2 regions of the Bacillus sp. JJ1562 genome follow, and region 2 is predicted to be linked to the other one. Evidence: riboswitches for the same ligand, from Rfam matches in the RefSeq annotation. Region 2 holds a riboswitch; the other holds the start of a gene.
What was found. Region 2 has a riboswitch for thiamine pyrophosphate ahead of thiT (energy-coupled thiamine transporter ThiT). Riboswitches for the same ligand answer to the same signal wherever they lie in the genome.

Region 1: linked by a shared signal. The riboswitch ahead of tenA (thiaminase II) and the one ahead of thiT (energy-coupled thiamine transporter ThiT) in region 2 are both predicted to bind thiamine pyrophosphate.

Annotation. Positions count from the first base shown of each region.
Region 1 is NZ_JBALOQ010000035.1:17,190-29,776, reverse strand. Features, by position in the region: gene V7097_RS19450 (ABC transporter ATP-binding protein) at 1-987, opposite strand, end outside; gene V7097_RS19445 (ECF transporter S component) at 1,001-1,585, opposite strand; gene tenA (thiaminase II) at 1,613-2,293, opposite strand; TPP riboswitch at 2,393-2,558, opposite strand; gene V7097_RS19435 (YbjQ family protein) at 2,644-2,958, opposite strand; gene V7097_RS19430 (hypothetical protein) at 2,939-3,148, opposite strand; gene V7097_RS19425 (sigmaY antisigma factor component) at 3,145-3,348, opposite strand; gene V7097_RS19420 (YxlC family protein) at 3,345-3,695, opposite strand; gene sigY (RNA polymerase sigma factor SigY) at 3,649-4,212, opposite strand; gene V7097_RS19410 (flotillin family protein) at 4,391-5,926, opposite strand; gene V7097_RS19405 (NfeD family protein) at 5,923-6,468, opposite strand; gene V7097_RS19400 (hypothetical protein) at 6,603-7,103, opposite strand; gene V7097_RS19395 (transglycosylase domain-containing protein) at 7,294-9,336, opposite strand; gene V7097_RS19390 (TenA family transcriptional regulator) at 9,560-10,252, opposite strand; gene V7097_RS19385 (hypothetical protein) at 10,265-11,284, opposite strand; gene V7097_RS19380 (DUF3419 family protein) at 11,281-12,354, opposite strand; gene V7097_RS19375 (hypothetical protein) at 12,347-12,587, opposite strand, start outside.
Region 2 is NZ_JBALOQ010000026.1:21,479-34,065, forward strand. Features, by position in the region: gene V7097_RS17265 (DUF554 domain-containing protein) at 3-740, shown strand; gene yyaC (spore protease YyaC) at 768-1,385, opposite strand; gene V7097_RS17275 (YkvI family membrane protein) at 1,520-2,539, shown strand; gene V7097_RS17280 (DUF951 domain-containing protein) at 2,586-2,783, shown strand; gene V7097_RS17285 (molybdopterin-dependent oxidoreductase) at 2,898-4,913, shown strand; gene ychF (redox-regulated ATPase YchF) at 5,034-6,134, shown strand; gene rpsF (30S ribosomal protein S6) at 6,310-6,597, shown strand; gene ssb (single-stranded DNA-binding protein) at 6,653-7,219, shown strand; gene rpsR (30S ribosomal protein S18) at 7,269-7,508, shown strand; gene thiT (energy-coupled thiamine transporter ThiT) at 7,596-8,159, opposite strand; TPP riboswitch at 8,234-8,335, opposite strand; gene V7097_RS17315 (YybS family protein) at 8,570-9,499, shown strand; gene V7097_RS17320 (DHH family phosphoesterase) at 9,526-11,499, shown strand; gene rplI (50S ribosomal protein L9) at 11,496-11,942, shown strand; gene dnaB (replicative DNA helicase) at 12,110-12,587, shown strand, end outside.

The DNA of each region.
Region 1 (12,587 bases), on a different contig from region 2:
TCGCTTACCATTTTTTACGTTATTCCCATATAGCGAATAGTGACCTGTCGTTTTAATAAACTGCATCAGTGAGTCTAGTAATGTACTTTTTCCAGCACCATTCTTCCCCTTTATCACAATCCACTCTCCTGAGTGAATCTTGACATCATTCACACAAATTTTTTCCTTCTTCTGCCTATACCCATTGAAGTGTTTAAGGCTAATAACTGGAGTATTATCTATGCCGGGACTTTCTTGTTGCACCCATTCAAAGTCTTGAACAAAGTGATCCCAGACACCTGGATACCAAATCCCTTGCTCTCGCATGATCGTTTCAAAATTGGATAAGATTTCTATCTTATTACCATCAGCAATAATTTCTCCTTCAGCATTAAAAAGAATAATTCGGTCCACAATCTCAAGGACATGATCAAGCTTGTGTTCGACAATTAGCAACGTTTTATCATGCCCGACATCCTTAATAACCTCCCAAATCTCCTTTGTCCCATCAGGATCAAGCATTGCTGTTGGCTCATCTAAAAATAATACATCAGGAACTAGCGCCAACACTGCCGCAATGGCTAAACGTTGTTTCATTCCCCCAGACAAAGTTTGAATGCTTGTATGGATGTTTTCTAAGTCCAACCCACCCTGGTTTAGATATCTTTTAATACGCTCTTCCATTTGTTCCCTAGGAATTTTTAGATTTTCCAGGACAAATGCAAGTTCTTCATCAACAAACGGCATACAAAACTGGGAATCAGGATCTTGGAAGACATAACCCCATTCTGATGGGACCTGCAAGCATTCCGTTTTCATTGGTACTTCAACTGAGTTCGGAATAATCCCACTTAATACCTGAAGGAGTGTTGATTTCCCACACCCTGAAGGTCCAAGAAGTAAAACCTTCTCACCTTTTTTAATATGGCAAGTTAAGTCCTTAAAAAGTAAGGACTCATCTCCCGGAAATTTTAATCGAAGTTTTTCAACAAACGTAATTGATTCCATTTTCGACACCCTTTTATTTTTGATCAAGTGCATCAAAATCATTTTTCGATAGTGGGCGTACAAGATTTGTTACTCCCGTCATCTCTAACACTCTTACAAGGTAGTGTGCAAATAAACCGGCAAATAGGATGGATCCTACAAATCTAGCAACTAGGAATAAAGCCAGATTCCACGTAGCTAAGTCAACGATTTCACCATAAGCAAAATCCATAATTATAGACCCTAAGCAAGATGCTGAAGCTGCTAACACAACAACAGCAAGATTATATCTTTTATACCGAAATATCATAAATACAGCTTCAGCAAACAGCCCTTGAACAACACCGTAAAAAAGAACAGTTAGGCCCCATGGAGACCCTAATATAAATTCCCCTGAGGCTGCTGCAATCTCTGCTAATAAGGCAACTCCCGGCTTACGAATAACTAAGTATGCAATAATCGCTGCAATAAACCACATACCATATAGAAACTGATCAGCATGTAACCCAATTGGCTTTACAATATAATACAAAGAGCCCCAAATGATATAAACAATTCCGAATGCAATTGCAATTACAATTGTAACCAAAATATCAGTTAGTTTTAGTCCTTTATTCATGAAGAATTCTCCTTTTTTCGTAGACTATTATGCTTCTACTTTGTGTTGAACCGGCCAGTTTTCTAAACGGTAGGCCATTTCCCAAAAGGAGTATTCGTACTGGCTACTAATGATAAAATGTTCCTTCATACGTTTCCGGTCTGCTTGCGTTGCTTTTTCTGCTAATTCATTTATCCGATCAATTTGTTCTTCAACAAGGGTTTTAAACCAATCACCACCATAGGCAGCAATCCATTCCTGATAGATCGGTTCTTCTGGTTTGCAACTTTGAAGCCTTTCACCGATTTCGTAATATAGCCAATAGCAAGGCAATAAAGCTGCAATAATATCACCTAAATGTCCAGAATATGCCGCCCTATACAGATGTGATGTATATGCATAAGCTGTAGGTGCCGGCTTAAAGTTATGTCGCTCCTCATCCGTGATTCCAAGTCTCTTTGAAAAGCTTTTATGCAAGGATAACTCGGCTTCATAGGTCCCTTGTGCATGAATTACCATCCTGTTTGTCGTATGTAAATCCTCGGCCTTCGCTGCCCCTAATGACTGCACCTTTGCAAAGTGAGTAAGATAATAGGCATCCTGTTTTACGTAATATCGAAAACACTTGATTGGTAATGAACCATCCCCAATTCCTTTTACAAATGGATGCTCAAAGCTTGCCTCCCATATTTGATTTGCTTCTCTTCTAATTTCCTCTGAAAATAACATTTTCATTTTTCCTCCCTTTATTGTTATTAGCAAAATAAAAAACCACCTTCTCTACGCAGTGTAAAGAAAGTGGTTTGGATTTAGGCATAAAAAAACATATTGACCGTTTCCCCACTTCCCTACGCTGGTACAAACCAGATCAGGTTCTAAGGGTCTTGAGGTCATGAAAAAATTCAATCCTCAATCTCAGCCTTCAGTAATAGATTCGTAGGTATTTGACCTAACAAAATATTATTACCCTATTAAGGCACCCCTAGTGGAACTACTAAAATATTTAAATATTTTCCTTTGTACCATCCTAACATGAAGATACGATTTATAAAAGCCTTTTTTGAAAGTTGCAGTTTTTACTATTCAACATATACTGCCGTACCATATGCGATAATTTCAGATGCATTTTGCATAACAGATGAGGTTTGTAGACGCATCGCAATAACAGCATTTGCTCCTTTTGCCTTCGCGTCATCTACCATTCGTCCAATTGCTTTTTGACGGGATTCCTCCAGCATTTCAGTGTAATCTGAAATTTCACCCCCAACAATTGTTTTCAATCCAGCCATAATATCTCTTCCAATATGCTTTGACTGAACAGTTCCTCCTCTAACAAATCCTTTTAGTTCTTTCACTTCTTTTCCGGGTACATAATCAGTAGTCACGATAATCATTTTCGTCATCCTCCACTTTTTCTCGTTTTCGTTCCCAAACTAATAAAGCAAATAATAGAACAATGGCAACCATGTAAAACGCATAGAACATCAGCGCCTTTGAAATATCAATGAACAAAAATACAATTCCTACTATTTGTCCAACAATGGCTATCATCAATACAATATATTTCGCAATATTTCTCATCATTCTCTACCTGCTCCGCGTCGATAAATTTTTCTTGCAACTATGAAATAAAAAACGATCGGCATTGGTGCTTGGATTAATCCCCATATTCCCCAAAACCAGTAATTATGCCCCCGCTTTCTTGCGTCTAAAAATAACCAAAAGCTTTGAATAAGTAGGATGATGGCTATTAATATCCAGAATTTGATATCATCCGTTTTCATGTACGCATCACCCGTTTTCGATATCGATAGAGGCTATAAATCGGGAAGCTAATTGTTGCGATCCCTTGAATGACGATAAAGACAAGCGGCAGTTTGAAAAATGCGGTGATTAAACCTGTCATAATGAATAATGCAATCAAGATAAAGGCAGTTAAATCCCGTCTAAATTTCTTCTTTTCTTTCTGTTGTTCAACTGCTACCATTTGTTCAAAAGCTCGCAAATCAGGAGTGAAAACCGAAAAATGTTTATCTATTTTTGCAAGTGCTTCATTTATGACTTGAACCGTTTCTATGTCTTCTTCATGTTGTGGTTCGTTCTTTAATAGGAATAGCTTGTTTTTCTTCATTGGGTCTCAACTCCTTTCTTACTGTTTGGATTCCGTTATGTATTCTCGATTTAACAGTACCAAGGGCGATATGAAGCATATCTGCTATTTCTTCATATGAATAGCCATAGTAATGTTTTAGAACAATTGGAATCCGAATTTCATCAGAAAGCCTTCCTAAAGCGTTAAGAACATCATTCCAATCCTCAGAATGGTTATCAAATTGCCATTTCATTTTGCGTAATGCTTGTTCCTGATGCTGATAGTTTTGTTCGCGTTTCTTTCTTCGAAGATCGTCAATGTATAAGTTTGTCGCAATTGTTATGAGCCATGAGGAGAATTTTGCTTTTCCGTTATACATTTTGATTTTTTCCATACTTTTCATCATTGCTTCCTGTGCCAGGTCTTCGGCAATATCAGGCTTCATTGTAACTTTTATTAAGTATTTTACTAAAAAAGGATAATGCTCCTTAAAAAGCATCGCAAACGCGAGTGAGTCACCACGCTTTGCACTGCGAATTAGTTCCTTTTCATCCATGCAATGAATTCTCCCCCAAGAAAATTTGATTATCTTTATTTTTCGTTTGTAGTACGAATGAGGCAACCAAAAAGTTCATTTCATTTTTAAAAAATATTTTTGTTATATTCTTTTTTGCCTAGTTTAACCCAAAAAAGAAGCCAACTTAAACATGTTTTGGCTTCTTTTCCTAGTATGATTACTCGTTATCAGTTGGTGTGGCTTTTCTTGTTTGAACTAATTCTTCAGTTAAATTGTCGATACTATTTCTAACATTTCCTTTTCCTGACAGGTTTTCAATAATTTCTTTTACATCAATACCAGAGGATGCCTTCAACGATTCCTGGAGGGTTGACATTAGGTTTGTCGCATATCCTGTTACCTTATTGGCACCGCTGTTTTCCCCGCTACTTCCAGTATCCACAACCGTAATTTTATCAATGTTTGATAATGGCGCAGCCACTTCTTTCGCATATTGAGGTAGCATTTTAATAACCATATCGAGGATAGCCGCTTTTCCATATTGCTCGAATGCTTCTGCGATTTTTTGTTTTGCTTCTGCTTCTGCAAGACCCGTTAAGCGGATAATGTCTGCTTCTGCTTCCCCTTGTGCACGTTGGGCTTCTGCTTTTGCAAGACCATCGATACGGATTTTCTCTGCTTCCGCTTTTGCCATTGCTTCGATTCGGTATTTATTCGCATCTGCTTCCGCCAATTGTTTCGCTTTTTCCGCCTCTGCCGCTTGAACAACTGCATAACGGTCAGCATCTGCCTTCTTCTTAACCTCTGAATCGTATTGCTTTTCACGACGTAAAATCTCTTTTTCTTCAAGCTCAATTTGCTTCTGTCTTTCAATGATTTGGATTTGCATTTGCTGCTCGGTAACTTCCTGCTTTGCTCTAGCTTCTTCCAGGTGATAGGCTTGGTCAGCACGAGCCTTTGCAATATCCTGCTCTCTTCGGAATTCCGCAACTTTTAATTGATTGATTTTTTCTGCTTCAGCAACTTCTGTAGCGCGCTCTAGCTCAGATTTCTGGGCTTCTTTATCTGCCTCTGCTCGCTTAATTCTTGTTTCCTTATCAGCCTCTGCAGTCGCAATATCTGCATCACGTTTTACCTGAGCAATTCTAGGTTTCCCTAATGAATCGAGGTAACCGTTTTTATCACGAACATCCTTGATTGTAAATGATACAATGATGAGACCCATTTTTGCCAAATCCTGTGATGCAACTCGTTGAACCTCTTGAGAAAATTTTTCGCGATTTTTATAGATTTCTTCTACAGTCATCGAACCAAGAATGGAACGAAGATGACCTTCTAATACTTCTCTTGCTTCATTTTCTCTGTCTTCTTTTCGTTTCCCTAAAAATTGCTCTGCTGCTGTAGCAATTTCAGAGATAGAGCCTCCAATTTTGATAATTGCAGTTCCATCAGCCATTACTGGTACACCCTGCTCTGTATATACTTCAGGTGTAGAAACATCTAGTTTACTAGATAAGAGACTTAATGGTTCGGATTGTTGGAATACTGGTAGCACAAAGGTACCGCCACCACGTACAATTTTGATTCGATTTCCACCTTCGTCAACGTGAACATTTTTCCCGCCTAAATAGCTTCCGGTTACAATTAAAGCTTCATCGGGACCAGCGGTTTTGTACTTTGAAACAAATACACCAATAAGTGCAAGTAGTAAAAATGCGACAACTCCAATTACAATCCAAATAGCTGTTGTCATAGTTCATTTCCCCCTTTAATTCTCATGTTTTGGTAAGGTAAGACGTATACAACGCCTTCTTTAATATCTATAATAAGAACCTTTTCATCATATGGAATTGGTTCATTATTAAAGCTTTTTGCAGATTTAGCGATTGTTCCACTGATTCCTTCAATGACTACTTCACCGAAGCCATCAACTGGAATTGAAGTAATGACCTTGCCAATTCGTCCTTTCAAATCCTCTTCTCTGTAAACCATCGATTCTTCTGCAGAAGACAATGGAATCAAGACGAAAACATTCAATAATGTGACTAAAATAAGTGCTAATACGAGTGAAATAACAAAAATTAAGAAACTATGAAAGGAAAGCAATTTTTCAAAAATGTAACCAGATGCGCTTAAAAACGTGAGGAAAGAAAAAATGAGTGTTGGACTTAAAAAACTGTCTGGGAAAATTCCCTCTAAAAAGTCACCAAATAAGATAAACAGCAGGGTACCAATTCCACATATGACTAAGCCAATCAAATAAATCGTTTGAATATCATACCCAAATAACTCCATAGCTTCACCTCCATATTCAATTGATAATTTTGTAATTTTCTTTACATTCTCATTTACGAATCATAGTTGAAAAAGGTTTCATTTTTTTATGAATTTTTTTCAAACTTTTGTAAAAGTATGTCGACTATGTATCGTTACATGAATTCTTTCGTAATCCAAGCCTTAAGTAAGAACCCAATCACAATATACGCCATCACATATCTCCAGTAGATAACCAATTTGTCATTCTTTTTTTGGACAATGCCTAACCCTATTATCCACCAGAAGATGTTGTAGTCAGTGATCCGTTTTTTATTAATCAGAATTTCGTTTTTCTCGAATTTCCTTTTTTTATTCTCATGACGTGCCCAGAGAATCACAATCACGATATCGACAATTGCCCCAATGGATATGGCGACCAAAACAAAGGTCGGAGATGGCTTCCATCTATTATCGTTTTGGACCTCTTTTTTCTTTTCAACTCTCTCATTATCAGCTTTAAGGGCTTCCTCAAAACTTTGAGTATCCACTTTTTGTTTAGCATCGCTGACTATTTTATTATTAGGTACCTCAAAAGTGGAATAATATAGACCAATTCCAACTGCTAAAAGGATAAACAAGCCATAAGCAAGTCCAAAAAGTAATCCTTTTTTCATTAGCACCAACATCTTTCATAGATTCGAAGTAATAGGAATAAAGTCACACGAATTATTCCTAATCCTACAATACTCTACAATCGTTCCCGAATAAATACTTTTTTCATTATAGGATTTCATAAGTATTTCTTATACGACATTCAAAAAACAAAAAATAAAGCAAGTTCCCATTATTCGGGAACTTGCTAGTTTAGTCATCATCTTTGTCTTTCTTTTTTTCTTCCTTTTTCCGTTCTTTCTCTTCTTTTTTCCGTTTTTTCTCTTCTTCCTTCTGCTTCTTTTGTTCCTCTTTCCACTTATCTTTGTTCTTTTCTTGCCCATTGCTTTCCTTCCACTCATTCTCACTCTTTCTAATAGGAGGCTGATAGGCTGGAAGATTGAAAGAACTTGGTGATACATTACTTAATGATTGCTGAACCATTTCTCTAAAAATAGTGGCTGCAGTAGCACTTGAATTTGTTAGATAATGACTCTCATCTGTCTTGTCATATCCGAGCCATACTGCACCAACGAGCTCTGGTGTGTATCCGACCATCCAAATATCCTTAGCTCCATCAATGCCCTCAATGGGTACCTGGGTAGAACCTGTCTTTCCTGCCACTTCTCTTCCTTCAATTTTAGCATGACGACCAGAACCGTCTTCAACAACACCTTTTAGCATAAATGTCATTCTTTTAGCAACCTCAGGGGTCGTAACTTGTACAGGCTCTTCATTCCACTCGGCAATTATTTCACCATTGGCATCGACAATTTTTGAAATGGCATGTGCATTCGTTTTTTTCCCTTCATTAGGAAATGTTGTAAAAGCTTCGGCCATATGAATCGGAGCAACGCCTTTATCAAGGCCACCAAGTGCAATACTTAGGTTTTGATCATTTTCTGTAATCGGAAGCCCAAACTCTTTTACAGAATCGATACCTGTTTTCAGTCCAATTTTGTTTAAAAGCCATACCGCTGGAACATTATCAGAGTCCCTTACCGCATCATTAATGGTAACACTGCCTTTAAAATTTCCGGAAACATTTAATGGCTGATAGCCATTGAAACTCATTGGTTTATCCGGCAATACATCATAAATGCTATAGCCTTGCTCAAGTGCTGGCGTATAAACAGCAAGTGGTTTAATTGTTGAACCTGGCTGTCTTCTTAATTGGGTCGCATGATTGAAGCCTCGAAACACATGCTCACCTCGTCCCCCAACTAAAGCGCTGATTCCACCAGTCTTAGGATCTATTAATATAGCACCGCTTTGAAGTAATTGATCCTCCGTGCTAGCAGGAAATAGGCTGTCGTTTTTAAAAATGTTTTCGACGGATTCCTGCATGTGAGGATCCAGTTCTGTATAAATTTCTAAGCCACCAGACATGACTTCATTTTGTGTGAGACCATATTTTTTAATCGCTTCTTCGATAATATGATCAATATAGTATGGATACTTTCCTTCATACTGATCAAGCTGGCGCCCTTCAAACACCATCTCTTGCGCTTTTGCTTCCTTTACTTGATTAGAGGTAAGATATCCCTGATCCTCCATCATTGCTAAGGTAAGATCTCTTCTGTTTATTGATTTTTCTTGATCAATTAATGGATTCATTCTAGAAGGTGATTTGATTAAACCTGCAAGTATTGCACCTTCACTCACCGTTAAGTCGTTAACCTCTTTACCAAAATACGTTCTTGCAGCGTTTTTTATCCCCCATGCTCCTTCACCAAAGTAAATTTGGTTTAAATACATTTCAATGATTTTCTCTTTTGAAAAAGTACGTTCAATTTTTTGTGCAAGGAAGAATTCTTCTATTTTTCTTTTCAATGTTTGTTCATGAGTTAGAAATACATTCTTTGTTAATTGCTGTGTAATCGTACTTCCACCCTCAACGATTTCACCCGCTTTTAAATTCCGGAAAAGCGCACGAAAGATCCCGATGTAATCCACACCAGGATGTTTGTAAAATCTCCGGTCTTCAATGGCGATTACAGCCTGAATAACATGTGGGGGAATTTTTTCATAGGTGATACCTTCAATTTTAGGTCCAGGTACCTTGCTCGCAATTTCCCCATTTTTATCATAAATAATGGTTGGTTCCGGTAATGGATTATTTAAAGCACTAACATCCCGAGAATTGATATACATGTTGAGTCCAATAGCAACGAATAAAATAAAAAGCAGCCCCACTAACAGGATGATTTTTACTCTTCCCACCTCAGACAAAGTCTTGATGAAGTTTTTTCCCATTCGAATGCCCTCCAATTAGAAATGCGCAAGCGCCTTGATCAGCCCCGACAAGCATAAGAAAAGCCCGGCGAAAAGGATGCATTTTATCCTTCTTGACGGATTGGCTTATGACCTCGAGGGGCTAGGCGCTGGAGCTAGACACGAAAAATCCATTAAAAATTGCGCTACATATACTAATTCGAATGGGAAATTTTTTTGTGGGGATACGTATAAATATAATAAATCAGCCGATGTCGTGACGACGAACGTCCTCAAGAATATCCATGTACATTCTTGAATGATAGTACATGCCAAATTGCAAGCCACGTTCAATGATTTGCTTTTGATCTCCTTCATAGCTTAGAGCAACGACTTCATAAATTTCATTCGCGTGCTGAACATCAAGTACCTCATGGTCAGTGAAATGAACAAGTGATTTGTTTTCACTACCATAATTACTTTTAGCAAATTGACCAACCAATGGAGATACTCGAGCTACAATTTCTTCAATGACACCTAATGCCGCAAGTCCCTCTAAATAGTGGTAATGAAGGCATAAGTCGGTCAATCCTCGATTATAGGCCAGAACTGGGATGCTTGGCTCACTTTCTTTGATTTCATCCTCTGAAACACCAATTCCTTGTAAAAACTCCTTATACGTCTCGCTATGAACATATTTTTCATTCATTTTTCCATGCTCTTCAAACAAATTTTCCACAAGTGGCATTCTCATTCGGTAGTCTGACATATTGGTTAATATCGCTGATAAAAAACGTGGAAAGTAAAGTACAACGTGATAAATTTGAAGGGCAATTTCCTTTCGTTGTTCATCAGAGAATTCACCGTTATTTAAAGCCATAAACAATGGATGCTCTTCAATTTTCTTTTCTTGAAACATACGATCTGTCACTTTCTTTAACTCTACAAATTTATCCATAATAAAATCCCCCTAAATTAGTGTTAATTCATGAAAATCCATTGAAAGATTTGCCGGAAGATCTCCGTATGCAAACGTCGTTGATGAAAGTTTTATATAAAATGGATTACTTCGGAAGTACCCGGCTTCCTCGGCCGATACACCTAAAAACAAGTAGCTATATCTTTGCTTAAACTCGCTTTGAATATAAGAGATAAATTCCTTTTGATAGTTTTGGTGATTATCCTTTGCAGCGAAAAACGCCATATAACCGTGCCGAAATACCTCATCTTGATCTGGAAGTGGTGGACAACTTGCAACCTTACAAAACAAATTGACTATTTTAAACGAAAAAGGAAGTTTCCTAGAAAGCCTTAGCTTTCGTGCATTGAATTGATCCACAAGCTTGCAGATAGCAAGACTCTCCTTGTTCTCATCTCTTAAAATTAAGAACACACCATTTTCTTTTAAAAACATTTGTTTTCCACATGGAGCAAATGGTTGGAGCCTCGCCAATTTTTTATAGATCCCCCATGCTTCTTCCCCGTCAATTTCGCTAATATTAAGAAGGCTTTTTCTATATTTCATAAACATCGGCACGCCAATATGTATAGTTTTACCAATTTCAATTCCACCAGGAAGGAGACCATTTCCTTTAGTCATTGAGGCTTTGTTTGTGTTGCTATCAAGTACAGTGGAAAACATCCAATTCACTTTTCCTTCATATCGATAATGAGATAATAAATTATTTGCCAAGCGGTAAAAGGCAAAAGTCCGATGATAGTTAGGATGGATTCTTAAATCATTTAAGTAAAACACTTTTTCGCATGTTTCATCGATAACCCGTTTTTGCTCACTCACCGCAACACAGCCGATTAATTCATTTTCCTTAAACAACCCGAAATGCCTTGTCACCCCAAATTCCTCTGATAAGCCAAAAAAATTAGGCGAACGGTCAACATAGAAAAGATCGCTTCCCGTATTTGTCTCTTTCGTTAATTGAAGTAATTGGTGGTGATGGGTTTTATCTAACTCCAAAAATTCATAGGTCATACACACTGCCCCACTGTTATTTTCTGATATAGCATCGAACGTTCCAACCCTTCACAACGCATTGACAGCTCCTCATCATAAATGAAATGTTTCATAAAAACATCAGGCAATTGACTTGTGCTGAGCATATTTCGGAACAACACTACTGCTTTTTCTGACTTTGCCCGTAAAATTCCGTTGCAAATCGATTCCGTTCCCTTAATATCTGACCAATCAAATACATTAGACAAATAAAAAGCATCAATGGAATGTTCCTTATTCAATAATTCTTGAATACTCAAAGAATGAATTGAAAGTTTTTCAATATTCCTTTTTACGGATTCATACCCTTCCTCAGATAAATAAAACGGAACTCCTTCGTCATGGTCAAACAAATATGAAGAAAACAAAATCTGAGTTAAAAAGTAATTATTGTGAATCAGCTTCGTTTTCACCTCTTTCTCAAATTGACTTAAGAAGAATTCGGCAAAATCACTTTCACTAGCATTTGCAAACATAAAGCTCGGAAAAAATTGAAGATGTGTTGTTTTACTTAATAGAATTTTCGCAGCTGTTCTCCATTCCGATGTAGTCATATATTTTTCATAGAACTCCTGCTGCTCCTTTAAATTATTTGCAGAAAACAACTCTCTCCAAACTGTTTCATCATATATATTCCGGCAAATATTTTCCCCTATGAATCTATAAAAGCGTTCATTTACACCACAGTGATTGATACCCAATTCAATTTCGTGAATATGCTTTTTCCAATATTCCCTTGCGTAATCAGGTAAGTCATTCACTACTGCATCATACAATTGAACTCGGTTTTGACATGCGACTTCTCCAATAAAAGCGAGAAACTCATTCCGGGTCAAATGCTGGATAGCTGCCTTTTTTAGCTCAATTAAAGCACATTGTGCTGGATTCACATCAACACAAAGAACCTGATCAACTGAGTCATTCAGGATGGAAAATGCTGTACATCCACCAGAGCCGATCACAAGAACTTTCTTCGGTTTTGCAATTTTTGAAATCTCTCTTTCTACTAAACTATCCTCTCTAATTTGCGAAAAAAAGATACTAGACATTGCTCAGACTCCCTTCTTCAAATAAAGCTCGCACTTCTTTTTTCCCTTCCTTCCAATTGGTCAACCGGAATCTTCCGCGTTCCAACTGAAACATAAAATCTTCACGTGCAATTGGTTCGGTTGGAACGTACGAATACAAAACGATATTCATTCCTTGTGAAAAATCTACTTTTCTGGCACGAAGCCACTTCTCAATTGCAGAATGAGTAGGCCGATACTGATAAAGTGATTCC
Region 2 (12,587 bases):
AATTGGTTCTATTAGGGACGATCGTAAATGGGTTGTGTATAGCAGCCGGAACCTTATTAGGTAAGGTACTGCACAGAATTCCTGAAAAGGTAAAAACAACTGTTATGCATGGAATTGGACTTGCTGTTTGTTTATTAGGAATTCAAATGGGACTAAAAAGTGAACAGTTTTTAATTGTTATTTTTAGTTTAGTATTTGGAGGTATTCTCGGCGAATGGTGGGGCCTTGAAGATAAATTAAACAAGTTAGGAAACTGGATAGAAAAGAAGGTTGGCTCTTCTTCAGGTGAGGGCACGATTGCAAAAGGCTTTGTTACAGCTACCTTGATATTTGTAATTGGTGCAATGGCAATCATTGGGGCACTTGATAGTGGTTTACGGAATGATCACAGTGTTCTCTATACAAAGTCCATTCTAGATGGATTTACAAGTTTAATATTGTCGACGACGCTAGGTGTTGGTGTACTGTTTTCAGCAGTGCCAGTCATCCTTTATCAAGGCTCTATCGCTTTATTTGCGACACAAATTGATAAATGGGTTCCTGCGGGGCTAATGGACTCGTTTATTGTCGAAATGACGGGGGCAGGAGGATTAATGATTGTCGCAATTGGAACAAATCTATTAGGCATAACCAAAATACGTGTTGCCAATCTTTTACCTGGTATTTTAGTAGTCGCTATTATCGTAGCAGTAATTTATTATTGGAATTCAATCACCAACTTCGCACAATCTATTTTTTAAACCTCTTCTAACATTGAAGAGGTTTTTTTATAAGGTAAAACGATCATTCTCAATTGGATCGAGTTCTATCTTTCGAAGATATCCAAATTCTGCCTTGCAAATGCCACTAGAAATGGTATTTGCTATTTTCATTACTAAACTTAATCTCGTATTTTGGAGGACGAAAAACTCCATAAATCCACTCACATTTACAATTCCAGTTATATGCATATCTCCAATAGGGGTTAATTCCTTATTTACACCCGCACCAGGCTTGATTGGCCCTTCTCCAATAGTAATAGACCCCACGCTCTTTAATCTACCTAAACAGGCATCTATTCCAATAATAAAAGGGTTTGAATATCTCTGATTTATTTCCTCAATTTTTTCTTGAAGATTAACTGCATGAATAGGTTCGTCCAATGTGCCATATACATGAAAGTGGGACAGTCCTTTTTCGGTGATTTTTGTACCGATTAAAGGTCCAAGACAATCGCCAGTGGAACGATCTGTACCGATGCAAAATATAACAATTTGTTGATTGGTCGTAGATGGGAGCATTGAAGTAATTTTTTGGGCAATTTGGTGGTCAGCTAGTTCTTGATCATGTGGAATGCGAAAAGGTTCATTTTTTAGATGGTCAAATAATTTGTATCGTAGATTCATAGGTTTCACCCCTTTTTAACTGTAGTAACAGTATACGGAAGAATCTTAAATTCTATACATCTGAATAAAAAAGAATCTTAGATTTGCAATATGTTCGATTTAGATTGAAGGACCATAAGTGATGGGGGGATTGCATGTTTCAGGCAGGGATTCGGTGGATGTTTTTGATTTTAGGTACTGCGATTGGTGCAGGTTATGCGTCTGGAAGAGAGATTTGGCAGTTTTATGGTGAGCAGAGTGGCTTGGCCATTATTTTCTTTACATTCATTTTTATCATTTGCTGCTATATCATTATGAAAATTAGCTATGAAAAAAAAGCAGAACATTTTGTTCCAGTTTTAAAAGAATTAGTGGGGGAAAAGGTTTCCCATGTGTATGATGTGATTACGATATTATACTTGTTTTCTACCACAGTCGTAATGTTAGCAGGTGGTGGTGCTACTTTAGAATTGTTTAGTATTCCGTTTTGGTGGGGGATCATCCTATTTGGATTTCTACTTGTTTTGGTCTTTTTATGGAATATAAATGGTTTAATCTCAATAAATATGGTGGTTATTCCAGCCTTAATTATTTTTTTAGTGACGGTTCTGTATATTTTCTTATCATCGAGTGGTAAGGAATTATCCTTTGTTCTCCATGAACAGAGCAATTGGCCGTCAGCCTTTACGTTTACAGCACTAAATATTTTACCACTTGTTGCTGTATTAGGTGCGATTGGGAAGGAAATGAAATCAAAAGGGGAGGCCTGGGTTGCAAGTATTGGAAGTGGATTGTTTTTAGGTGTTATTACCTTTATTTATAATGAGGCTCTCATTGAAGTAGCACAGGAAATCATGCTATATGAAATTCCGTTGTTTGTGATCCTGAAAGGTTTCCCTTACATAGCCGTGTTTATCATGTCCATTCTTTTATTTGGTGCGATATTCACAACGGCTGCATCGGGATTATTAGGATTATCCACACGATTTAAAGAAAAAATGAAAATGCCACTGTGGATAATTGCTTTTATTTTAATACTTTTGATGGTGCCTTTTACGACTTTTGGTTTTTCAACCCTCGTTTCGATTTTATATCCTTTATATGGTATTGCGAATTTATATTTGTTAGCGGTAATTTTGCTTTATCCAATTGTAAATCGCTACAATTTAAAATGAATTCCTGTTACAATACAACATATAACAAGGATAAAGGGTGAATGTCATGGTTGAAAAAGACTACGGATTACATGATATTGTAGAAATGAAGAAACCTCATCCGTGTGGAGCAAATAAATGGAAAATCATTCGATTAGGGATGGATATTCGCATTAAATGTGAGGGCTGTGCACATAGTGTGCTCATTCCACGAAAAGAATTTGGTCGAAAACTAAAAAAGATTTTAGTAAAGCATGAGGAATAAAGCCTCATGCTTTTTTGATGGCTAAAATTGGCTGGTTGTGGTGAATCATTTTTATAGAATTTTTAAAGCGGTCATTTATAATAGGGGATATGATATTTGGAACTATGTGGGGAGATGAGTGAAGTGACCACATTTAAATCTGCATGTCCGTTAAATTGTTGGGATAGCTGTGGTTTTGTCGTAGAAGTGGAAGACGGGAAAGTTATAAAAATTGATGGTGATAAAGAACATCCGATTACGAAGGGGAAAATTTGTGGTAGAGGTCGTATGTTGGAAGCAAGAACAAACTCTGATGAGCGGATTCTTTATCCTTTGAAAAAAATAGATGGAGAGTTTCAAAGAATTACGTGGGAACAAGCTTTAACGGAAGTTTCAGCGAGACTTTTAGATGTGAAACAGAAATATGGATCCACAGCAGTATTGCATAGCCATGATTATGCAAATGGAGGACTTTTAACAAAGATTCCGGATCGCTTTTTTAATTGTTTTGGTGGTGCGACTGAATTAATTGGTAGCATATGTTGGGGTTCAGGCATTGAAGCCCAAAATTGGGATTTTGGAAATGCAGCTAGCCATGCCCCTGAGGATATATATAATAGTAAAAATGTAATTATTTGGGGAAGAAATGTAACACGTACGAATATCCACTTATTCGCTTATTTACAGGAAGTGAAAAAGAAGGGTGTCAATATAATTGTCATTGATCCCATTTATAATGGTACGGCTAAAATTGCACATTCATATATCTCCATTACCCCAGGAATGGACGGGTTTTTGGCGATTGGAATTATGAAGGAATTGCTTCGCTTAGGACTACAGGATAAAAACTTTATTGAAAATTATACAGTTGGTTTTGAAGACTTAGTAAATATAATTGATTCCGTTTCAATTGAACACATCGAGAAAGTGACAAATGTTCCACGTGAAACAATTACAAAATTAGCTCACGTTTATAGTAACGGTCCAACAACAACCTATATGGGCTTAGGAATGCAGCGTTACGCAAATGGAGGAAATACAATCCGTTTAATTGATGCTCTTGTTGCTGTTAGTGGGAATGTTGGGGTTCCTGGTGGTGGTGCCAATTTTGGAAATACACAGGTTGGCCAAAGCTTTGATAGTGCGGCATTGACACTTCCGGAGAGGAAGAAAGAATCAAGAGCATTTGTAATGACTGAGCAAGCGGAAAAAATCTTAACGGCTTCAGAGCCTCCAATCAAGATGATCATGGTATCATGTGGGAATCCATTAACACAGGTACCAAATACAGCCCTTGTGCAGGAAGCCTTTGAGTCAGTAGACACAGTAGTTGTACTAGAACAGTATATGACTGATACTGCAAGGTTAGCGGATTATGTACTTCCATCAGCAACTGTTTTTGAGGAAGAGGATATTTACTATTCGTCCATGTACCATCACTTTGTCAATTATGGTCAAAAGCTAGTCGAAGCTCGTGGTGAAGCAAAATCAGATGTATGGATATGGACGGAATTAGCAAAAAGGCTTGGCTTTGGAGAAGATTTCGACTATTCAAGAGAAGAATATATAAAAATGGGATTAAGTTCATTACAGGATAAAGGAATTACTTTGGAATTAATTAAAGAGAAGAGCCATGTTCCGCTTCCAGTACAGCTTGTTCCATGGCATGATTTTCACTTTACAACCCAGTCTGGAAAATTTGAGTTCACCTCATCTCTGGGAGAGATAAAAGGGTATGATGGGCGTTTGAAAATTTCATATCCGAGGGAATCAATTCATTCAGACCAAGATTTAGCAAAAAGATATCCATATTCATTATTAACAATTCATCCTTTACGCTCTAATCATTCACAAAATTATCATTTGATTGAAGGATTGCAATCGGTAAAGGTTGAAATCTCAAAGGATATTGCAGAACAAAAGGGTCTTGAGCCAAATGATATGGTCAGGGTGTTTAATGATCGTGGTGAAATTTCAGGGAAGGTCCAGATTTTAAAGGATTCAGCCACGAATATTGTGTGTATCGATGAAGGACAATGGCATATCTTTGGTGGCAGTGTGAATCAACTTACTTCTCATCAGGTATCCGATAATGGACTTGGTAGTACGTTATATGATTGCCTTGTTGGAATCGAGAAGGTGAACGAATAAGATATTGGGTATTCATCCGATAGCCGTTTCTAGCCGAAACGGCTTGTGTTTTTTACAAGGAATATCTATAATTGTTGAAGGCTAGTAAGTATGTTACGGATAAGAGGAGTGGAAAAATCAATGGCGTTAACAGCAGGTATCGTTGGTCTTCCAAACGTTGGGAAATCAACTCTTTTTAATGCAATTACACAAGCAGGCGCAGAATCAGCGAACTATCCGTTCTGTACAATCGACCCAAACGTGGGGATTGTTGAAGTGCCGGATGCGCGTTTAAATAAATTAACAGAATTAGTACAACCAAAAAAGACTGTCCCAACTACTTTTGAATTTACGGATATTGCAGGGATTGTAAAAGGTGCTAGTAAAGGTGAAGGGCTTGGTAATAAGTTCCTATCACATATCCGCCAAGTGGATGCGATTTGTCATGTTGTACGTTGTTTTGCAGATGACAATATTACGCACGTAGCAGGTAAGGTCGACCCAATTGCAGATATTGAGACAATTAATTTAGAGCTTATTTTAGCTGATTTAGAATCAGTAGATAAGCGTATTGACCGTGTTGGGAAGCTTGCAAAGCAAAAGGACAAGGATGCTGTTGCAGAGCATGAGGTGCTAGTGATTTTAAAAGAAGCATTCGAAACTGAACAGCCGGCTCGTGCAATTGAATTTACGGATGAACAAATGAAGTATGTAAAAGGCATGCATTTACTAACAAGTAAACCAGTTTTATACGTTGCTAATGTTGGTGAAGATGATGTAGTGGATCCTTCTTCAAATGAGTACGTTCAATTGGTTCGTGAGTTTGCACAAAAGGACAATGCTGAAGTCATTGTTGTTTGTGCGAAGATTGAGTCAGAGATCGCGGAGCTTGAAGGGGAAGAAAAGGCAATGTTCCTTGAAGAGCTTGGTATTGAGGAATCTGGACTTGATCAATTGATTCGTACTGCATATCATTTATTAGGCCTTGCTACGTATTTTACAGCTGGTGTACAAGAGGTAAGAGCGTGGACGTTTAGAAAAGGAATGAAAGCACCACAGTGTGCAGGGATCATTCATACTGATTTCGAACGAGGATTTATTCGCGCGGAGACGGTATCGTACGAAGATTTGCTTGCAGGTGGCTCGATGAATGCTGCTCGTGAAGCAGGTAAGGTACGTCTTGAAGGGAAAGAATATATTGTTCAAGATGGAGATGTTATCCATTTCCGATTTAATGTATAAGGAATGTTGAGAATAGCCACAGAACGAAGTATTCGTTTTGTGGTTTTCTCTATTTTAAAGATTTCTTGCCTACAATTTATTCATGTGGTATAATATTTTTCTGTGAGTAATTGAAATAATTGCTCCTTGCCCTTTTTAGATAAAGGGCCGTTAGTCCAAAAGGAGGTGTAACGTGATGAGAAAATACGAAGTTATGTATATCATCCGTCCAAACATTGATGATGAAGCGAAAAAGGCTTTAGTTGAGCGTTTTAATGGCGTTTTAACTGACAATGGTGCGGAGATTACAAACGTAAAAGAATGGGGTAAGCGCCGTTTAGCTTATGAAATCAATGATTTCCGCGATGGTTATTACATGATTCTTAACGTAATGTCAAACGCTGAAGCTGTTAGCGAATTCGATCGTTTAGCGAAGATCAGTGAAGACATTATCCGTCATATCATTGTTAAAGAAGAAGAATAAGAATTTTTATAGAGTATAGACTCTGTTTCAATATCCTGTTAAGGAGATGGTTCTGATGATGAATCGCGTAGTTCTCGTTGGGAGACTTACAAAGGATCCTGAATTACGATATACCCCAAGTGGAGTTGCAGTTGCAACCTTTACACTTGCAGTGAATCGAACATTTACGAATCAGTCAGGCGAACGTGAAGCTGACTTCATTAATTGCGTCATATGGCGCCGACCAGCCGAAAATGTGGCAAACTTCCTAAAGAAAGGAAGCTTAGCAGGCGTCGATGGTCGTCTTCAAACAAGAAATTATGAAGGTCAGGATGGCAAACGCGTATATGTTACTGAGGTTGTAGCGGAAAGTGTTCAGTTCCTTGAACCTAGAAATGCGAATGACCAACAGCGCAGCGGTGGAGGTAACTTTGGTGGAAACCAAGGCGGAGGCTATGGTGGCAATCAAGGTGGCTATGGTGGCAACCAGGGTGGCAATCAAGGCGGTGGCCAAGGTGGATACTCTCCATTTGGACAGAGTCAGAACCCAAATCAAAACCAAGGACCTACAAGAGTAGACCAAGATCCATTTGCAAATGATGGACAGCCTATCGATATTTCAGATGACGATCTTCCGTTCTAATTTGTAAGTCAATCGTATAAATCAAAACATAAAAAAGGAGGGAAAATCGATGGCAGGCGGACGTAAAGGTGGACGTGCAAAGCGTCGTAAAGTGTGTTACTTCACAGCTAATGGAATTACACACATCGATTACAAAGAAGTAGATTTACTTAAAAAATTCGTTTCTGAGCGTGGTAAAATATTACCTCGTCGTGTAACTGGTACAAGTGCAAAATACCAACGTAAATTAACTGTTGCTATTAAACGTGCTCGTACAATGGCATTATTACCATATGTATCTGGTGAATAATATAGAAAAGCGATGATCGTCAAATGCGGTCATCGCTTTTTTGCATTAATTTTTCGTTAGGAACCAAGAGAACCGTCCCTGTGGTTCCTATTTTTTTAGTACGAAAAAACGAGGTGAAGCAATGATTAGGATTGATAATACGATTGTACATAATGCAAATGTTGCTAGCATTGTTATTCCGTTAAAGGTGAAGGAGTACCATACTGGGTTTTGAATTTCTGGTGCAAAGTATTCAATAAAGAGAAAGCCTGCTAGGAAATGCCAAAAATAGCGTGCGAGACTACCAATAAATATTGCAAAAGTAATAGCAAAAATTGCTTTTGGCTTTTGATTGTTTTTTAGACTTTCTTGCACAATTGACTTGAATATACCTCCTAATCCAATGAATGAAAAGGCAAGGATGTATTCCATAATGGCTTGAACTGGGTGTACAATCCATGGGTCAAATACTAACTGAAGTAGTCCCCATAACAACCCGGATAACATTCCTATTTTTATACCCCATCTTAATGCAATGATAAAAACAGGGACCATAGCAATTGAAATGGATATGGCTGGTGTAATATCAATTGATGGAAGTAGATCCAAAATTAGGGCTAACGCTGCAAAAATTGCAGCTTCGATCATTGCCTGTAGTCTTGTGTTTCTCATAAAAAAATCCCCCTTGAAGTATGTTGTAAAATAACGTACCCCAAAGGAGAACAACTTTAATAAAAGTATTAGTTCTCAGGTAACTCTCACATCCCTACGCTAGCACTAACTAACAGGTTCGAAGGGTCTGAACTCGAACGTTCACTCTCAGCAAAATTGCTCCCCTTGTGGTTACGTTTTTATCATATGATTACTATCATAATAGAAAATAGGGAAAAGTAAAACAAAAAGTTTCAGTCACAGGAGGAACTTTGAATAAAGACTGACAAGTCCTGTGTCAAACGTCGAAGTCACCATATCTTGTGGAAGTCAAAAAGTTGAAGACTTTCTAGTAAATCTTTAAAATAGAAGGTGATTGTAAAAACTAGCTCTTGTATTTAGAGGGTTGTAATATAAGTTGAGGTGAAAATTTGAAAAACGCAAAAACTTTAACAGAAGGCGCCATGCTTTTAGCAGTATATAGTGTACTATTACTTCTTACTTTATATATCCCACTACTTGGAATCGTGTTTTCATTCCTTTTGCCCATTCCATTTATCCTGTTTACCGTGAAATATAGAGTAAAGCAGTCATTGCTATTTATTCTAATTGCCTTTTTATTATCAGGGCTACTAGGTTCTGTCTTTGGGATTATACATACGATTGTGTTTGGAATTTCGGGGATCTTATTAGGCGAACTAATTAACCGGGGAAGAAGTGGAATCGAGCTATTTTTAGGCTCCTGTTTGTCGTATTTGTTCTCGATCGTGCTACTGTATGTAACAGCGATTTCGATCCTACAAATTGATGTCATTGATTTGATTCGAGAAAGCTCACGGGAATCTTTTGCCATGGCTGAGAGTATAATGAGGGCAACAGGAGGAGAAGTAAATACAGAGGTCATTGCACAACTGGAAGAATCAATTGAGATGATACAATACATGATCCCAAGCATGTTTGTTTTAATTGCGATGTTTTTAGCTTTTGTAACGGTTGTAGCAATGAAACCGGTGCTTATACGACTTAAAGTGAAAATGAATCCATTCCCACCGTTTCGTGATATTAATTTTCCTAAAAGTATTTTATGGTATTACTTACTGATCTTACTTTTAAGCTTTGTTGAAATGGAAAAGGGCACGTTTGGGTATACCGCCTTTTTAAATCTCTTTTTTGTTTTGCAGTTGTTTATGGTGATTCAAGGCTTGTCCTTCATTTATTATTTCTGTCATCAAAAAGGAATCACAAAGGCTGTGCCAATTGTATTGACAGTCTTATCGCCATTTCTTCTTTATATTATTCGAATCTTAGGTATAATTGACTTAGGATTTCAACTGCGAAATCGAATTAGTGGAAAGAAGTAAAACAAAGCTTTAGGAGCTGAAAATACATGCCAGACTTTTACAAAAGGAAGTTATTTCGCTATCCTATTTATGCATTGCTTGTGATTACAAGTATTTTTAGTGCAATTCTCATTTTTTCTCATTGGATGATTGGGTTAGCATGTTTTCTGCTCCTTGGACTCATTGTGTATTTTTTATTAAAAGCAAACTCACTTTTAAAAAAGGAAATGGAGCATTATATCTCGACCCTTTCGTATCGCTTAAAAAAAGTTGGCGAAGAAGCGTTAATGGAAATGCCAATTGGGATATTGCTTTATAACGAGGAGTTTCAGGTTGAGTGGGCTAATGCCTATTTATCGAACTTTCTTGATGCTGATACACTGGTAGGAAGATCTCTATATGATGTTGAGGAACTAATTGTTCCACTAATTCAGCAAGAGATTGAAAGTGAAACAATCACATTAAATGAGCAGAAATTTAAGGTCATTATAAGGAGAGAAGAACGCCTACTTTATTTCTTTGATGTTACTGAACAAATGGAAATTGTGCAATTGTATGAGGCTGAGCGAACCGTATTAGGGATTATCTTTTTAGATAATTATGATGAAGTAACCCAGGGGATGGATGATCAACGGAAAAGCTCGTTAAATAGCCAGGTTACGTCAATCTTAAACGAATGGGCAACTGAACATGGTGTGTTTTTAAAGAGGACTTCATCTGAGCGATTTATTGCAGTGTTGAATGAAGAAATCTTATCAAGCCTTGAAAAAACAAAATTTACGATTTTGGATGATGTGAGGGAAACTACCGCAAAGGATAGTGTAGCACTGACCTTAAGTATCGGGATTGGAATTGGGGTTCCAACACTTCCGGAACTAGGAGCTGCAGCACAATCAAGTTTGGACTTAGCATTGGGACGTGGTGGAGACCAAGTTGCCATTAAACTTCCAAATGGGAAGGTTAAGTTTTATGGTGGCAAAACGAATCCAATGGAAAAACGTACTAGAGTCCGCGCTCGCGTGATTTCTCATGCATTAAAGGAAATTGTCACAGACAGTGATAAAGTCATTATAATGGGCCATAAATACCCTGATATGGATGCAGTAGGGGCTTCCATCGGGATTTTAAAAGTGGCACAAATGAACCATAAAGAAGGCTACATTGTATTAAATTCAAATGAAATTGATTCAGGTGTTGGACGTCTACTTGAGGAAGTGAAGGAAAATACGGAGCTTTGGTCGTATTTTATTACACCTGAACAAGCTCTTGAAATAGCTACAAACGATACGCTGCTCGTTGTTGTTGACACCCATAAGCCATCGCTCGTCATTGAGGAAAAACTCATAACAAAAATTGATAAAGTAGTGGTTATCGACCATCACCGTCGCGGCGAGGAATTTATTCAATCACCATTACTCGTTTATATGGAGCCATATGCATCATCAACAGCGGAGTTGGTTACAGAGCTTCTTGAATATCAGCCAAAGCGAAAGAAAATTAATATGCTTGAGGCGACTGCTTTACTTGCGGGAATTATTGTCGATACAAAGAGTTTTACGCTTCGAACCGGATCAAGAACATTTGATGCGGCATCCTATCTACGCGCTCATGGTGCGGACACTGTCCTTGTACAGAAATTCCTTAAAGAAAATATGGATCATTTTAAAAAGCGCTCAAGACTTATTGAGTCAGCATTTATTTATAAAAGTGGAATTGCGATTGCAAAAGGGGAAGAGAGTGAGACTTTCGACCAAGTGATGATTGCTCAAGCAGCAGATACATTGCTTACGATGAATGATGTAGTCGCTTCATTCGTGATTTCGATCAGGCATGACTCACGAGTTGGGATCAGTGCTCGTTCATTAGGAGAGATCAATGTACAATTGATTATGGAAGGTTTAGGTGGCGGAGGTCATTTAACAAATGCAGCTACGCAATTAGTTGATACAACGATAGAAGAAGCAGAAGAACAGCTACTTTTGGTTATAGATGAGTATTTAGAAGGAGGTACCAAGGAATGAAGGTTATTTTCTTGAAAGATGTAAAAGGTAAAGGAAAAAAAGGAGAAGTGAAGAACGTATCTGATGGGTATGCACACAATTTCCTATTGAAGCAAAACCTAGCCATTGAAGCGACACCAGCAAACATGAAAACACTAGAAGCAAAGAAAAATAAAGAATCAAAAGAAGCGGCAGAAGAATTAGCCCAGTCAAAGCAATTGAAAGAAAAGCTTGAGACTCTAACAGTTGAATTGCATGCAAAGGCAGGTGAAGGCGGTCGTTTATTCGGTTCTGTAACTAGTAAGCAAATTGCCGACGAGCTTGCGAAAAAGCATGGATTCAAAATTGATAAGCGTAAATTCGATCTTCCAGATGGAATTAGGGCATTAGGCTATACAAATGTACCTGTCAAATTACACCAAGAAGTATCAGCAACTGTGAAGGTACATGTCAAAGAACAGTAATTTCCATTGAAAAAGAATAGGGAAAACAGATAGAATGAAAAATGTGGTTTTGTTTACATACAAGATCACATTTTTTCGTATAACAAGCTTTTTTATTCCGAAATAAGTATAATAGATAGATAGACTAAAAAAATTATGAACTTACTAATAAAGGGAGTGGAGAATAGTTGAGTGACATTTTTGCTGATCGTATTCCTCCGCAAAATATAGAGGCAGAGCAGGCAGTTTTAGGTGCGATTTTTCTAGAGCCGAGCTCACTTACTCTTGCCTCAGAATTATTGATTCCAGAAGACTTTTATCGGACAGCCCACCAGAAGATTTTTGAAGCGATACTAAGTCTCTCGGATAAAGGTGAACCGGTCGACCTTGTAACGGTTACTTCTGAGTTAGCGGATGCAAAAATTTTGGACGAAATTGGTGGAGTTTCTTACTTAAGTGATTTGGCAGGCTCTGTACCAACAGCCGGTAATATTGAATACTATGCGAAGATCATTGAGGAAAAATCAATTTTACGTCGACTCATTCGTACGGCAACGACGATTGCAACGGACGGTTATTCACGCGAAGACGAGGTTGATTCTCTTTTAACTGAGGCCGAAAAAAACATTATGGAAGTGGCAAACCGTAAAAATGCGGGTGCTTTCC